2 regions of the Bartonella machadoae genome follow, and region 2 is predicted to be linked to the other one. Evidence: predicted binding sites of a transcription regulator. Region 2 holds the regulator's gene; the other holds the start of a gene.
What was found. Region 2 encodes HrcA, which represses chaperone genes, less so after heat shock. Its sites were predicted from a motif close to GTTAGCACTCNCNNNNNGNGAGTGCTAAC; they were not measured.
Positions count from the first base shown of each region.

Region 1: the regulator HrcA is predicted to act here: its motif matches at 1,666-1,694, upstream of groES (co-chaperone GroES).

Region 1 is NZ_CP087114.1:1,964,664-1,969,358, reverse strand. It holds gene fumC (class II fumarate hydratase) at 130-1,518, opposite strand; gene groES (co-chaperone GroES) at 1,752-2,048, shown strand; gene groL (chaperonin GroEL) at 2,106-3,749, shown strand; gene LNM86_RS09290 (hypothetical protein) at 3,943-4,230, shown strand; gene LNM86_RS09285 (zinc ribbon domain-containing protein YjdM) at 4,355-4,690, shown strand.
Region 2 is NZ_CP087114.1:2,621,484-2,632,525, reverse strand. It holds gene thpR (RNA 2',3'-cyclic phosphodiesterase) at 156-695, shown strand; gene grpE (nucleotide exchange factor GrpE) at 817-1,479, opposite strand; gene hrcA (heat-inducible transcriptional repressor HrcA) at 1,606-2,676, opposite strand; gene rdgB (RdgB/HAM1 family non-canonical purine NTP pyrophosphatase) at 2,990-3,637, shown strand; gene hemW (radical SAM family heme chaperone HemW) at 3,634-4,833, shown strand; gene dapE (succinyl-diaminopimelate desuccinylase) at 4,923-6,104, opposite strand; gene LNM86_RS12375 (M48 family metallopeptidase) at 6,310-7,077, opposite strand; gene LNM86_RS12370 (alpha/beta hydrolase) at 7,095-7,886, opposite strand; gene LNM86_RS12365 (alpha/beta hydrolase) at 8,061-8,852, opposite strand; gene infC (translation initiation factor IF-3) at 9,044-9,562, shown strand; gene LNM86_RS12355 (ABC transporter ATP-binding protein) at 9,780-11,042, shown strand, end outside.

The DNA.
Region 1 (4,695 bases), 660 kb from region 2:
TGTGCTCTTTGCAAGAAGCGATTTTGAAATGATAGAAAAAACATCGAACCGCAGAGGGTTCGATGTTTTCATCAAGTAAAATTTGTTGTTCTCCATTTATTGTTTGTTGTGTAGATTTATTGTGCGCGCTTATTGCGGATGAATCATCTTTTTAGGATCAACAAGCCGGTCATAAGTCTCTCCAGAAATGCCTGCTTTTATTGCTTCAGCACGCAAAGTTGTATCATTCTTATGGGCGGCTTTGGCAATTTCAGCAGCCTTCTCATAGCCAATTTCTGGGGCAAGAGCGGTCACCAGCATTAATGAGCGTTCCATGAGAGAATGAATATGGATTCGATTGGCGCGTAAGCCTTGGATGCAATGCAGGTCAAAAGAGCGTATGCAATCACCAAGAAGTGTGATCGACTGTAAAACATTATAGCCAATAACAGGTTTATAAACATTGAGTTCAAAATGGCCCTGACTTGCGGCAAATGTTACACTGGTATGATTGCCAAAGACTTGGCAAGCAACCATCGTCATTGCTTCACACTGTGTGGGGTTAACCTTGCCCGGCATGATAGAGGAGCCTGGTTCATTTTCTGGCAAGTTGAGTTCTCCCAATCCTGAACGGGGACCTGAACCCAAGAAGCGAATATCATTGGCAATTTTGAATAGATCGGCTGCTAGGGCATTCAAACTACCATGGAAATGGGCAAGGGCTCCATGATGGGCGAGGGCTTCAAATTTGTTGTTGGCGGTCTTAAAAGTGATCCCTGTAAGAGTGCTGATTGTTTGCGCAAAAGCAACATCAAAACCTTTCGGTGCATTGAGCCCTGTTCCAACGGCTGTGCCTCCTTGGGCAAGCATTTGCACATCGTTTAGAGCTGTTTCAATACGTTGGCGGTTGGCTTCTAAGGCAGCACGATAGCCGGAAAATTCTTGGGCGAGAGTGAGGGGGGTGGCATCTTGGGTATGCGTTCGACCGATTTTAATGATATCGGCAAATTCTTCCTCCTTTTTCTTTAAAGTCATAATAAGGGCTTCAAGAATGGGAAACAAGTGTTGGCGTGTTTGCAATGTGGTGGCAATGTGAAGCGCTGTGGGAAAGGAATCGTTTGATGATTGACTCATATTGACATGGTCATTGGGGTGAACCGGTTTTTTGCTGCCTAATTTTCCTCCCAAGAGCATGCTGGCATGGTTGGCAATTACTTCATTGACATTCATATTGCTCTGTGTCCCAGAGCCCGTTTGCCAAACAGAAAGGGGGAAATGGGTGTCAAAGGCACCGGCAAGCACTTCATCAGCCGCAGCAATGATCGCTTTACCAATTTTTTCTGAAAGCTTGCCTTTTTCCATATTGACAACGGCTGCTGCTTTTTTAACAAGGCTTAAAGCATAGATGACGCTGAGAGGTTGTTTTTCACTGCCAATATTAAAATTATGCAGAGAACGTTCAGTTTGTGCGCCCCAATAACGATCTTGCCGGACCGCAATCGTTCCAAAGCTATCCGTTTCCTGACGTGTTTCAACCATGATAAGTTCCTTTTTGTTTGCAAGTTTAATACAAAGCTAGATAACGCAAAATAGAAAAGAGAAGCAAGTGTTTGAAGACTTTTTAGGGAAATTATTTTATGAACAATCCTTGACATTGAGATGCTGGGATTTTATATCTTAACTGCTGTTAGCACTCGTAAGTTGAGAGTGCTAGCAAGGACTTAAAATTAATTCAATTCTATCAATTATATTAAGTTTTAAGGATTTAAAATATGGCTAATATACAATTCCGCCCACTACACGATCGTGTTGTTGTTCGTCGGGTTGAATCTGAAAATAAAACCGCTGGTGGGATCATCATCCCTGATACGGCGAAGGAAAAACCTCAAGAAGGTGAAATTATTGCTGTTGGTAATGGCGCTCTTGATGACAACGGAAAGCGTGTGCCTCTCGAAGTGAAAGCAGGAGACCGTATCCTGTTTGGAAAATGGTCGGGCACCGAAGTAAAGATTAATGGGGAAGATCTCCTCATCATGAAAGAATCTGACATTATGGGAATTCTAGGTTAATTCAGAATCCCAATTTTTTGTTTTGTACTATTTGAGATAATTTCAAGGAGAAATTAAATGGCTGCTAAAGAAGTCAAATTTGGCCGTGAAGCGCGTGAGCGTCTGTTGCGCGGTGTTGATATCCTTGCTAACGCTGTTAAGGTGACCCTCGGCCCTAAAGGGCGCAATGTGGTGATCGATAAATCATTTGGTGCACCTCGCATCACAAAAGATGGTGTATCCGTTGCAAAGGAAATCGAACTAGAAGATAAGTTCGAAAATATGGGTGCGCAAATGTTGCGCGAAGTCGCTTCCAAAACCAATGATATCGCTGGGGATGGAACAACAACCGCAACTGTTTTGGGACAGGCTATCGTGCAAGAAGGTGTAAAAGCCGTTGCTGCTGGCATGAACCCAATGGATCTCAAGCGTGGAATTGATGCTGCTGTTGATGAAGTGGTGGCAAATCTCTTCAAAAAAGCGAAAAAAATCCAAACTTCAGCAGAAATTGCCCAAGTGGGAACAATTTCCGCTAATGGCGCGGCAGAAATCGGTAAGATGATTGCTGATGCTATGGAAAAAGTGGGCAATGAAGGCGTTATTACCGTGGAAGAAGCAAAGACTGCTGAAACGGAATTAGAAGTTGTGGAAGGTATGCAATTCGATCGTGGATATCTTTCCCCCTATTTTGTCACCAATGCTGAAAAAATGGTGGCTGATCTTGATGATCCTTACATCCTCATTCATGAGAAGAAATTGTCTAATCTTCAATCTCTCCTTCCTGTGCTTGAAGCTGTGGTTCAGTCTGGTAAGCCTCTTCTCATTATCGCGGAAGATGTTGAAGGTGAAGCTTTGGCAACGCTCGTTGTTAACAAGTTGCGCGGTGGTTTGAAAATTGCTGCTGTTAAAGCACCAGGATTTGGTGATCGTCGTAAAGCAATGCTTGAAGATATTGCCATCTTAACATCGGGTCAGGTTATTTCCGAAGATGTCGGCATTAAACTGGAAAATGTCACTTTGGATATGCTTGGACGTGCTAAGAAAGTCAATATTTCTAAAGAAAATACCACGATTATTGATGGTGCTGGACAAAAAGCTGAAATTAGTGCACGCGTTAATCAAATTAAAGCGCAGATTGAAGAAACCACTTCTGACTATGATCGTGAAAAATTGCAAGAAAGACTTGCTAAACTCGCTGGTGGTGTTGCCGTTATTCGTGTTGGCGGTGCAACAGAAGTTGAAGTGAAAGAAAAGAAAGACCGTGTTGATGATGCCTTGAATGCAACACGTGCTGCTGTGGAAGAAGGTATTGTTGCTGGTGGTGGAACTGCGTTGTTGCGTGCAGCAAATGCGCTCACCGTTAAAGGAAGCAATCCTGATCAAGAAGCTGGTATTCATATCGTTCGTCGTGCACTCCAAGCACCAGCACGTCAAATTGCAACCAATGCCGGTGAAGAAGCAGCCATTATTGTCGGCAAGGTATTGGAAAACAATGCAGACACCTACGGTTACAACACGGCAACTGGTGAATTTGGCGATTTGATTGCTTTGGGAATTGTTGATCCTGTGAAAGTTGTGCGTTCTGCTCTTCAGAATGCTGCTTCAATCGCAAGCCTTCTTATTACAACAGAAGCAATGGTTGCTGAAGTACCAAAGAAAGAAACCCCAATGCCTCCAATGCCTGGTGGTGGAATGGGCGGAATGGGCGGAATGGATTTCTAAGCTCTTTCGTCAAGATAAAAAGGACGGGTCCATTGGGCCCGTTTTTTTATTTCAGCGGGTCTTATTGTAGCAATGCATTATCAGTGAATTTGGTGATTTGATTGCTTTGGGAATTGTTACTCTGGTGAAGGTTGTGCGTTTGGCTCTTGCACATGCTGCTTCAATTGCGAGCCTTCTTATCACAACAGAAGCGATGGTTGCTGAAGTAGCAAAGAAAGAAACCCCATGGACTTTCATGCTTGGTGGTGAAATGGGCGGAATGAGTTTCGAACCTTGTTATCAAGGGAAACAAAAAATGAATGAAGAAAAAGCATTTTATAGGGGGGCTTTTTTATATGATTGTAATGTGTCCTTCTTATGCCAATGGGTTTTATCTTCATTGATGTATTTTTTTATGAGGTGTTTTGATGGTAATGTTTGCTTTGAGGATATTTTGTATTGCTCTTTGGTGAAAATTTCGCTCTTGTTTTTCGTTAGATGATTTTAATCACTAAGAATTTTAGAATAATGCACTGTTCGTCTTTTGCTTTAGCAATGGACAATCGGGATCTTTTACTTTATTGACCGTTTATAGAGATGTTTTTTCTTGAATAAAAAGGGAAACTATGAATCAATATCCTAAATGCCCTCACTGTGGTGGTCTTTATACCTATGAAGAGGGTGAAAACTTTGTGTGTCCTGAATGCGCCCATGAATGGCCACAAAAGAGCGAAGATTCTTTTACCTCTGAGAGCGTTTATGATGCCAATGGTCAGGTTTTGACAAATGGGGATAGTGTTATGGTGGTGAAAGATCTTAAAGTCAAAGGCGCGGCTTCGGTTCTCAAAACGGGTACTAAGGTGAAAAATATTCGCCTTGTCGATGGAGATCATAATATCGACTGTAAGATTCCAGGGATTGGTCAGATTGGCTTAAAATCAGAATTCGTTAAAAAGATTTAGTGGGG
Region 2 (11,042 bases):
GTGAAGATGAATAAAGCTTACGAATCAAATTCATCGCCATTGTGGACATTTCTTAGCCATTCTTTCTCACCATAATTGTCTTATTTGAATGATATATTTGGTTTTCACAATCCGCCATTGTGCTTACTGTAACGTTTTTATTGTAAGGAGATACCATGCAACGTCTATTTAGTGCTCTTCAGATTCCTCAACAAACTACACAAGCACTCATCTCACTGCAAAATGGCTTACCGAATGCGCAGTGGATTAATCCACAAAACTTTCATATTACTTTATCTTTTTTTGGCGAAATTGAGAGCTCCGTAGCAGATGCGCTGATTTGTGCCTTTGATACAATAAAACTCCCTCCTTTTGTGCTACAACCAAGGGGATTTGAAGTTTTTGGTTCAGAAAACGCTCCCCATTCTCTCGTTGTTCGTATTGAACCTTGTAAAACTCTCAATCTTCTACACGAAAAAATGCAATCTATTCGAAACAGCTTGCACTTAACACCGGATGAAAAACAATTTACTCCACATATCACTCTTGCACGATTGCTTGCTATTAAACCTGAAGATCTTCCTCCTTATCTGTCATCTCGAGGTGATTTTTCATTTCCTTCTTTTGAAGTTGATTCTTTTGTTTTATTGTTCTCGCCATCTCCCTCAAGCAATGTCCCGTATATTGTGGAAAAAAGATGGGCACTACAAGGATAAAAGGGTGTTTCAAACACCCTTTCTCGTTCTCGGTTATCAATATCTAATTTATAAATTGCTTAATGAATACGGATTGATAATGCCTATGCTTCTGTATCAATAATGTTATTATTTATAGAATTTAGGCCGAATCAGCTTCAACAGGAGCTTCTTTTGTTCCTCTTTTGGCTACACCTACTATAGCAGGACGTAAAACACGTTCACCAATAATGTAACCGGCCTGAACAACTTGCTGAACAGTGTTATCGGGAACATCAGAGTTAGGAATCTCAAACATCGCTTGATGAAAGTGAGGATCAAATTTTTGCCCCTCTGGATGAATTTTTTGCACCCCGTGACGTTCTAATGCTGCTATCATTGCACGCTCAGTCATTTCCACACCTTCAGCTAATGTTTTCAAACCAGCGTCATTCTCTTTTGCCCCTTCTGGAATAGCCTCTAAAGCCCGATTGAGGTTATCAGAAACAGAGAGCATGTCACGTGCAAAACTCGCAATTGAATACGCCTTTGCATCCGCAACATCACGCGCGGTACGACGCCGAAGATTTTCCATATCAGCAGCAAGACGTAAAAGTTGATCTTTCAACGCTTTGTTTTCATCCTGCAAAGCAACCAAGGGGTCGATAAATTCATCTTTTTCTTCTTCAACCTCTGCACGAGATTCCGCTTCACGCGTTTTTAAAAATTCATCAGCTGCTTGTTTAAGCGCAGCACAATCCGTTGGATTCTTCAAATCGCAATTTTCAAATGAAGCGTCAGTAAATTTGTTTTTTTCATCAGACATAGAAATTCCATTCCTTCATAAGATTTATTATTCTCGATATCGAAATTTTGCAGACAAAAATCAAGAGGCATTTACGCATCTTAAAGAGAATAAGCGTTTATAGCACAAATATTCCACCTAATCGTTTTAACGCAACAGTTGCGATACAAGTTGAGCCGTATAATCAACCATAGGTACAATCCTCGCATAATTAAGTCGTGTGGGTCCAATAACCCCTAAAGCACCAATGACTCTTTGTTTTGAATCGCGATAAGGTGCTACCACTAAAGAAGAACCAGAAAGCGAAAATAACTTATTTTCTGAACCTATAAAAATACGAACCCCCGAACCTTCATCCGTTAAATCGAGAAGTTGCGCCATACTTTCACGCGTTTCAAGATCATCAAACAGATGTCTTAACCGCTCTAAATCTTCTTCTGCTTTCACATCTTCAAGCAAATTACTACGCCCACGAACAATAAGATGTATTTTATGATCGGCATCTTCTCCCCCCCAAACAGCTAATCCCGTTTCAACAAGATGATGAGATAAATGATCGAGCGCAGCACGTGTTTCTGAGCATAAACGTGCAATTTCTTCTTTTGCCTCACTCAATGTGAGTCCCTGAATATGGGCATTAAGAAAATTCGTTGCTTCTGTCAATTGCGCATGCGTAACCCCTTCTGGTAAATGCACAATACGATTTTCAACCTCACCTTGTTGTGTCACTAAAACAGCAAGAGCATGCTCTCTATCAAGGCGCACAAACTCAATATGCTTTAACGTCCCTTCTTGTTTTGTGGCTAAAACAAGCCCTGCTCCACGGGAAAGATCTGAAAGAACACGACTTGCTTGGATAAGAAAATGTTCAACTGACTGCGCATGACCAGCCTCTTTGACTTGCATTTCAATACTTTCCCGCTCCTCATTTGGCAAATCACCCGCTTCCATGAATACATCAACAAAAAATCGTAATCCTGATTGTGTTGGCATTCGTCCCGCAGAGACATGAGGTGCATAAATCAAACCAAGATGTTCAAGATCACTCATCACATTGCGAATTGTCGCAGGAGATAAAGTCTGTCGTAAAAGCCGCGAAAGATTTCGTGATCCTACAGGTTCACCATCATTAAGATAGGCTTCCACAATATGGCGAAAAATATCACGCGAACGTTCATCAAGATATTTTAGTTCATCGTCAATAGGTTTGTGTTTCATTACAATTGTTTCACTACTTTAAAAACACTTCTCTCTTATATAAACTTTGCCAAGGGTTGGTCAAATAATCTAAAGTAGTACAAAAACATATTATAATTTTATTATAAAAAAATGCTATCATAAAACAAAGGAGCATACTATTTAATCATTGGTCTCATCAAATACGAAAATTTTTCATCTCAATGGAATATCAATGATATATATAAAATCATATCGTATAAAATCCAGCAAGATGTATCTATACTGAGTATTTAAGCTCATTTTAGGTTTTTAACATCAAAGAACTCCCTTCTATCTTTGGAGAAAAATGTCTATGAGAAGCATAGCAACCGAAAAACTTGTCATTGCAACACATAACATCGGCAAATTGCACGAAATTACGGCTTTGCTTACTCCTTTTGGTTTAACGATACAATCCGCAAAGGAGCTCGGATTGCCAGAACCAAAAGAAACAGGAACAACATTTGAAGAAAATGCCTATATCAAAGCCTTTGCAGCAGCAAAAAAGACAGGACTTCCTGCTCTTTCTGATGATTCGGGCTTGGAAGTAGATGCATTGGACGGCGCACCGGGTGTTTATACAGCTGACCTTGCTCTTCAACCCGATGGTACACGTAATTTTGCAAAAGCTATGCAAAAAATAGAAGATGAACTGCAAAAAATTGGAGCGCTTAAAAAAAGCCAACGGAAATGCCGATTTATATCGGTCATTTGTATCGCATGGCCTAATGGCTATGCAGACTATTTCCAAGGCAGCGTTGAAGGAACATTTATTTGGCCCCCACGTGGAGATAAAGGTTTTGGTTTCGACCCCATTTTTTTACCAGATGGATATGAAAAGACCTTTGGTGAAATGTCAACGGAGCAAAAACACGGTTGGAAACTCAATGATAAAACACCTCTCTCGCATCGTGCACGTGCTTTCAAGCTTTTAGCAGAAAACCTTTTGACAGTCTCATGAATGAATTTTTTGGCATTTATATTCATTGGCCCTTTTGCGCAACAAAATGTCCTTATTGTGATTTTAATTCACATGTGCGGATTCATGGCGTTGATCAACCACGTTTTGTAACCGCCTTTGAACGCGAAATAGAAACGCAATATCATAAAATAGGTCCACGGCGTATTACCAGTATTTTTATTGGTGGAGGAACGCCTTCTCTTATGATGCCTCAAACTGTTGATGCCTTATTGCAAGCACTTGCAAAAAAGTGGACAATCGATGATAAAGTTGAAATTACACTGGAAGCTAATCCATCAAGTGTGGAAGCAGAACGCTTTCGCGGGTATCGCGCAGCAGGTGTTAACCGCTTGTCTCTAGGGGTTCAAGCGCTCAATGATAAAGCATTGCGAAAACTTGGCCGTCTTCATGATGTGAAACAGGCTCTTCACGCTATTGCTTTGGCACGCGAAATCTTTCCACGTTTATCCTTTGATCTCATTTATGCCCGCCCTGAACAAACGTTAGAGCAATGGAAATCTGAACTGTTTCAAGCGCTTGATTTGGCAGCAGATCATCTTTCTCTCTACCAACTCACAATCGAAGATGGAACCGCTTTTAAACGGCTTCATGCCGCAGGAAGACTTATCCTTCCCACTTCAGAACTTGCAGCAGACCTCTACCATCTTACTCAAGAAATTACTGCGACACACGGACTGCTAGCCTATGAAATCTCAAATCATGCAATCCCGGGTGCCGAATCGGCACACAATCTTCTCTATTGGCGTTATCATGAATATGCAGGCTTTGGTCCAGGAGCTCATGGGCGTTTTATTGAACATACCCCGAATCACTCCCCTCCCTCTTCAAAAGCATCTATCTCTCAAGTTGAAAACTGTAAACGTTATGTCACAATAAATGAAAAACACCCTGAAAGTTGGCTCGAATTGGTAGAAACAACAGGGCATGGCTGTATTGAAACAGAACAATTAACCCCATTACAACAAGCAAATGAAATGCTCCTCATGGGACTGCGTCTTTGCGAAGGCTTGGACCTTCCACGTTATGAAACCTTAAACCCAAAGAGCTTACCAATGGAAAAGCTTATCGATTTACAACAACAAGGACTTATAGAAATATCCGGAAACCAGCGCTTAAAAGCAACAAGCAAAGGACGTATTCTTCTTGACCACATCATTAGCCAATTAGCAAACTAAAATCTCTATGATGTTATCTGCCATTACATCTACTTCATTGCATAATCTTTATGGTTTTCAATTTGAGAGGCAGATTCTTTAAAAGGTAATCACTTTGTCTGCGCAAAAAAATCAATAATGAAACGTTCATAAATAGAAGTGAGGGTTTCCAATGCCTCAAGAGTTACACACTCATCCACCATATGCATTGTTTGCCCCGGTAGACCGAATTCAACCACTGGGCAATAATCCTTAATAAATCGCGCATCGGAAGTTCCCCCCGAAGTTGAACATTCTGGTATAGTTCCGGTTATATCTTTAATAGCATTTGATAAAGTTGTAACGAGTTGATCATTGTTGGTCAAAAAAACATCTCCCAAACTTGGAATCCATTCAAGCTGATAGTAGGGGTATTGATTCTTGTTGTTGTTTGACTCTACTGAAGCAAGACGTTTTTCAATCTCTGTCTTGAGCGTTTCTTTTGTCCAGAGATCGTTGTAACGTATATTAAAACGAACCGTTGTTTGTGCTGGAATAACATTTGCTACACAATTACCCGTATCAATCGTTGTCAATTCCAAATTACTTGGTTGAAAATTTTCTGTCCCTTGATCCAAAGCCGTTTGTATTAATGCTTGAATAAGCCTACTTGCTAAAGGCAATGGATTAGCTGCCCGTTCAGGAAATGCCACATGACCTTGGCGACCTTTCACTGTAATGATACCAGAAATTGACCCTCGGCGACCAATCTTTATGATATCACCAATAAATTTTACGCTTGTCGGTTCTCCCACAAGTGCCGCAGTCCATTTTTCACCTTTTTGTTCTGCCCATTTGAGAAGTTTAACCGTACCGTTAATGGCAGGACCTTCTTCATCACCCGTAATCAGAAGACTTACTGTCCCTTTAAGAGGCTGTTTTTCAACAACTCGCGCCAACGCCGCAACAAAACAAGCAATCCCGCCCTTCATATCAACAGCGCCTCGCCCGTATAATTTCCCTTGATCTACGACAGCTTCAAAAGGAGGATACGTCCAATTTTCCAACGCACCTGGTGGCACAACATCCGTATGACCAGCAAACATCAGATGCGGACCACTCTCCCCCATTTTCGCATAAAGATTTTCCACATCTTCGGTATTTTTATCCGCAAAAATAGGACGTTCGACACAAAATCCTATCTCTTTTAAAAATCGCTCCAAAGTTGATAAGACGCCCGCCTCATGAGGTGTAACCGAAGGGCAACGAATAAGTGCCTGTAAGAGCTGAAGGGGATCTGTAAGAACAGGCATAAGCGCTTTTCCAATCTGAATTTTAAAATTATCCAAGATTATTAAGCTGAATTATCCAAAAGATAAAGAAAAAACATTGAAGACACTCAACAAACCAAGTAGGGGAAGACAATCGTGCTGAGCGCTTCAATGAATTCCTCATCATACGATGAAGCACCTACATAATGGAAAGCGCAATAAAAAGTTCCATCAAAGAGTGTTCTCTTCAAAACTCCTCCACATTTTCAAATCCATCCAACCTATGCGAATGAAAATTAATCGCTTGAAGCATACGACCATTTTCCTTCAACCAAGTGCGATGTTTTTGACTTTCTGGACAAAGCTTTTCACAAAGAGCCCAAAATTTTGGTCCGTGATTCATTTCAACAAGATGGGCAACCTCATGTGCGACAACATATTCAACAATTTCTTTTGGTGCCATAATAAGGCGCCAAGAAAAAGAAAGACGCTTGTCTATTGAACAAGATCCCCAACGGCTTTTCGTATCTTTATAGCTAATGGACTTTACTTTACGCTCTACTTTCTGTGCATAATATGCAACCAATGGCGTTATAGTAAGAGCAGCCTGTTTTTTTAAAATATCCGCAATACGCCTTGGCAAATATTCTAATTGACCATAAACAATAATTTGCGGTTCTTGTCCTACATCCCCGGCAATGATTTCCGTCACCCCACGCCCTGTCTTATGCCTTATCGTATGTGAAACCCCTAATAAAGGAACTGTAGCACCCTCTTTGAGATAAGAATTTTCATGAGAAATTTTTACACAAGTAAGACGCGCTTCAATCCAAGATCGGTGTTTTTCAATAAAACTTTGAACTGAACAACGACTTATCGCTGGTGGTGTTATGACACAAATCTTCTGCCCGCTCGCCTCAACGCGCAATGTAAGGCGACGCGCGCCCCTATGTTCACGTATCTGTAGAGGCACAACGCGACCAGAGAAAATAAAATGCTGTTCAGAAATGGTCATATATTATATCTTCATCATCAATGAATTTGATCCTCTCTATTAATTCGGTCTATCAATGACCTCAACACCATTTCAAGACAATCCGCATCTTGCGGACGCGAAAAACGATGATCTGCATCACGAACAAGTGTCAATGTCACATCATGTAAAGGCAAATGATTCAGTAGATTCAATGTATGTTGATAGGGTATCTCAACATCTTCCATCCCTTGTAAGATATGGATTGGGCATCCAACATCAATGCATCCCTTCATGACACAATTGTCTCGTCCATCTTCAATAAATACTTTTGTAAAGGGAACCGGTTCTGTATAACTAATTTCTGATCGTTCAATATGCTCTGTTTCTTCTAAAATTTTCCACTTTTTGCGACCCAACCCTGATTCTATCAGTGTTTTTGTAAAATCAGGAGCTGGCGCAATCAAAACCATGCCAGCAAGCCTCTTATTTTTTTGTGCGAGCATCATAGCAAGCTTTAAAGCAATCCATCCCCCCATAGAGGTACCAATCAAAATTTGTGGCCCCTCACAATAAGCTTCAAAAACTGCTAAACTTTCCTGAACCCAACGTGAAATGGTTCCTTGAAAAAAATCACCCCCTGATTCTCCATGCCCAGAATAATCAAAACGTAAGCAGGACAAATCGTTCTTCTGAGCAAAACGATCAACAAACATCACCTTATCTCCTGACATGTCCGATAGATAGCCATGAAGACAAAACAAACCTAGAGAGCTACTGCCTTTGCGGTGGCGTACGGCAAGAGCTGTATCTTTAAACGAAAAAAATTGGCAAGGAATATCATTATTCATCATTCTTTATTCTTTTTCTCTATAAAACACTTTTACTTATAAAAGAAAAATCTCCACTTCCAAACTAAACCTTAAAGTCATAAATCAAATATGAAAGAGGCACAACGCGACCAAAGAAAATAAAATGCTGTTCAGAAATGGTCATATATTATATCTTCATCAATATCTTTATCATCAATGAATTTGATCCTCTCCATTAATTCGGTCAATCAATGATCTCAATACCGTTTCAAGGCAGTCCAAATCTTGCGGACGCGAAAAGCGATGATCTGCATCACGAACGAGTGTTAATGTCACATCATGTAAAGGTAAATGATTCAATAAAGTCAATGTATGTTGATAGGGTATATCCTCATCTTCCATCCCTTGTAAGATATGGATTGGGCATCCAACATCTATACATCCCTTCATGACACAGTTGTCTCGTCCATCTTCAATGAGCGCTTTTGTAAAGGGCATCGGCTCTGCATCACCAACTGCTGGTCGCTCGATATACCCCTTTTCTTCTAAAATTCTCCATTCCTCTGGACCTAACGCTGGTTCTACCAATGTTTGCGTAAAATCAGGAGCCGGTGCAATCAATACCATACCGGCAAGCCTTTTGTTTTTCTGCGCTAGCATCATTGCAAGCTTTAGAGCTATCCACCCCCCCATAGAGGAACCAATCAAAATTTGTGGTCCTTCACAATAGGTTTCAAAAATCGCTAAACTCTCTTTAACCCAACGTGAAATCGTTCCTTGAAAAAAATCACCCCCAGACTCTCCATGACCAGAGTAATCAAAACGTAAACAAGACAGATCATTCTTCTGAGCAAAATGATCAACCAACATCGCCTTGTTTCCTAACATATCAGATTGATAGCCAGAAAGCCAAACCAAACCAGGAGAGCCACACCCTTTACGATAGCGTACCGCAAGAGCAGTGTCTTCAAATGAAAAAAATTGGCAAGGAATATTTTCATCCATTATTCTTTTCCTCTATAAAATACTTTTACTCATAAAAGAAAAATTTTGACTTCCAAATTAGACCTTAAAGTCATAAATCAAATATGAAAAAAGCACGAATTCTAGTTGTCTTTCTGTGTATAATTGTATATTAAATTACGTGTTAGATAAATCAAAATTAAGGAGCATAAACCATTCGTAGACCATTTAAAATGACACCTACCCAGAAAGATGGGCCACGTTCAAATCAAGATATTAGAGTTCCTCGCGTCCAGCTTATCAATGATGAGGGACAACATCAGGGTATTGTTGCAATACAAGAAGCACTTGCTATGGCTGCAGAAGCAGGGCTTGATTTGGTTGAAATCGTACCAAATGCCGAACCGCCCGTGTGTAAAATTATCGATTTGGGAAAACTAAAATATCAGACCCAAAAAAAAGCAGCTGAAACACGTAAAAAACAAAAAGTCATCGAAATCAAAGAGATTAAGATGCGTCCAAATGTCGATGTCCATGATTATGGCGTTAAACTCAAAGCTATTCACCGCTTTATTGGTAATGGCGATAAAGTGAAGATTACTTTGCGTTTTCGTGGCCGTGAAATGGCGCACCAAGATCTTGGATTAAAGCTTCTTCAACGTGTTAAAGAAGATACAAGTGAAATCGCCAAAATCGAATCTGAACCAAAACTCGAAGGTCGTCAAATGATGATGGTAATAGCAGCAAAATAATTTTTATGGCAATTATGTAGAGAATACAAATTATTTAGAGTTGGTGTGTAGGGTATGATTTAAAAGCATCACAAAGTGGTGGTGCTTTTGAATAACTGGTTGATATGTATCAGAATCTTTATTGAATAAACGGCTTTTTTTATATTAAAGACTAAATCTCTTTGAATGAGAGTGCTTCAATCTTGCATAAAAGAACAATAAAATATAGAAGCGCTTCATGATCAAAAAACAAATTTCTACTTTTGATAAACATCTTATCATTCGACTTTTGCGGGAAAATTTTTATAAGCATGCGCGTTGGTATAGTGCAGCGATTTTTTCGATGATCATTATTTCTGCTACAACTGCGGCTAGCGCATGGATTATGCGTGATGTTGTCAACTCTATTATTGATGCGCAAAATTTTGCTCTGATTGTTTTAATTTCTAGTATCATTGCTTTCATTTTTATTCTCAAAGGAATGGCGACTTTTGCTCAAACTTACTTCTTGAGTAAAGCAGGTAACAGCATCGTTGCTGAACAACAGCGTAAAATTTATGCACGTCTTATGGAACAGGGCGTCTCTTTTTATCACAACAACACTTCATCTGACCTGCTTGTCCGTGTAACCCACAATGCGACGGCCATACGTAATATCATTGATACAATTATCACAACTTTTGTGCGTGATTTGCTTTCCGTTAGTGGCCTGTTGCTTGTCATGTTGATTCAAAATTTTACGTTGATTGCCATTACCTTAATAGTGGGACCACTAGCTTTTTTCGGAGTCCGCATGGCTTTAAAACATGTTCGTAGTCTTGTGGAAAAAGAACTTCTGTCAATTGGTGAAATTATCAAGATTGTACAAGAAAGTTCTATTGGTATTCGAGTCATTAAGGCTTTTTCATTAGAAGAACTCATGAAAAAACGTATGGAAAAAGCCATTTGTAATGTTGAAAAACAAGCAAATACTATTGCAACGCTTCAAGCCATTACAAATCCGATTATGGAAACACTCGCTGGTGTTGCTATTGCCGGTATTATCTGTTTTTCCGGGTATCTTGCTACCCAACGTACAGGTGTTCAAGGGGAATTCATGTCCTTTATTGTCGCCTTGCTTCTTGCTTACGAACCAGCAAAAAGGCTGGCAAATGTACGTGTTAAAATTGAAGCAGGCTTGGTTAATATCCGTACAATGTACGAAATACTCGATCATCCTCTCACGATTATAGAACATGAAACAGCTAAAGATCTGGATAAAAAACAAGGAGGCATCCGTTTTGAAAATGTTTCTTTTGCATATTCAGATAATAAAACAGTGTTGAAAGACATCAATCTAGAAATAGAACCTGGAAAAATGACCGCATTGGTAGGACCTTCCGGAACAGGAAAATCAACCCTTATTAATTTAATTATGCGCCTTTATGACCCGACACAAGGACGCATATTGATCAATGATCAAGACATCCGCTATGCGACTTTCCGTTCTCTTCGCAATTTA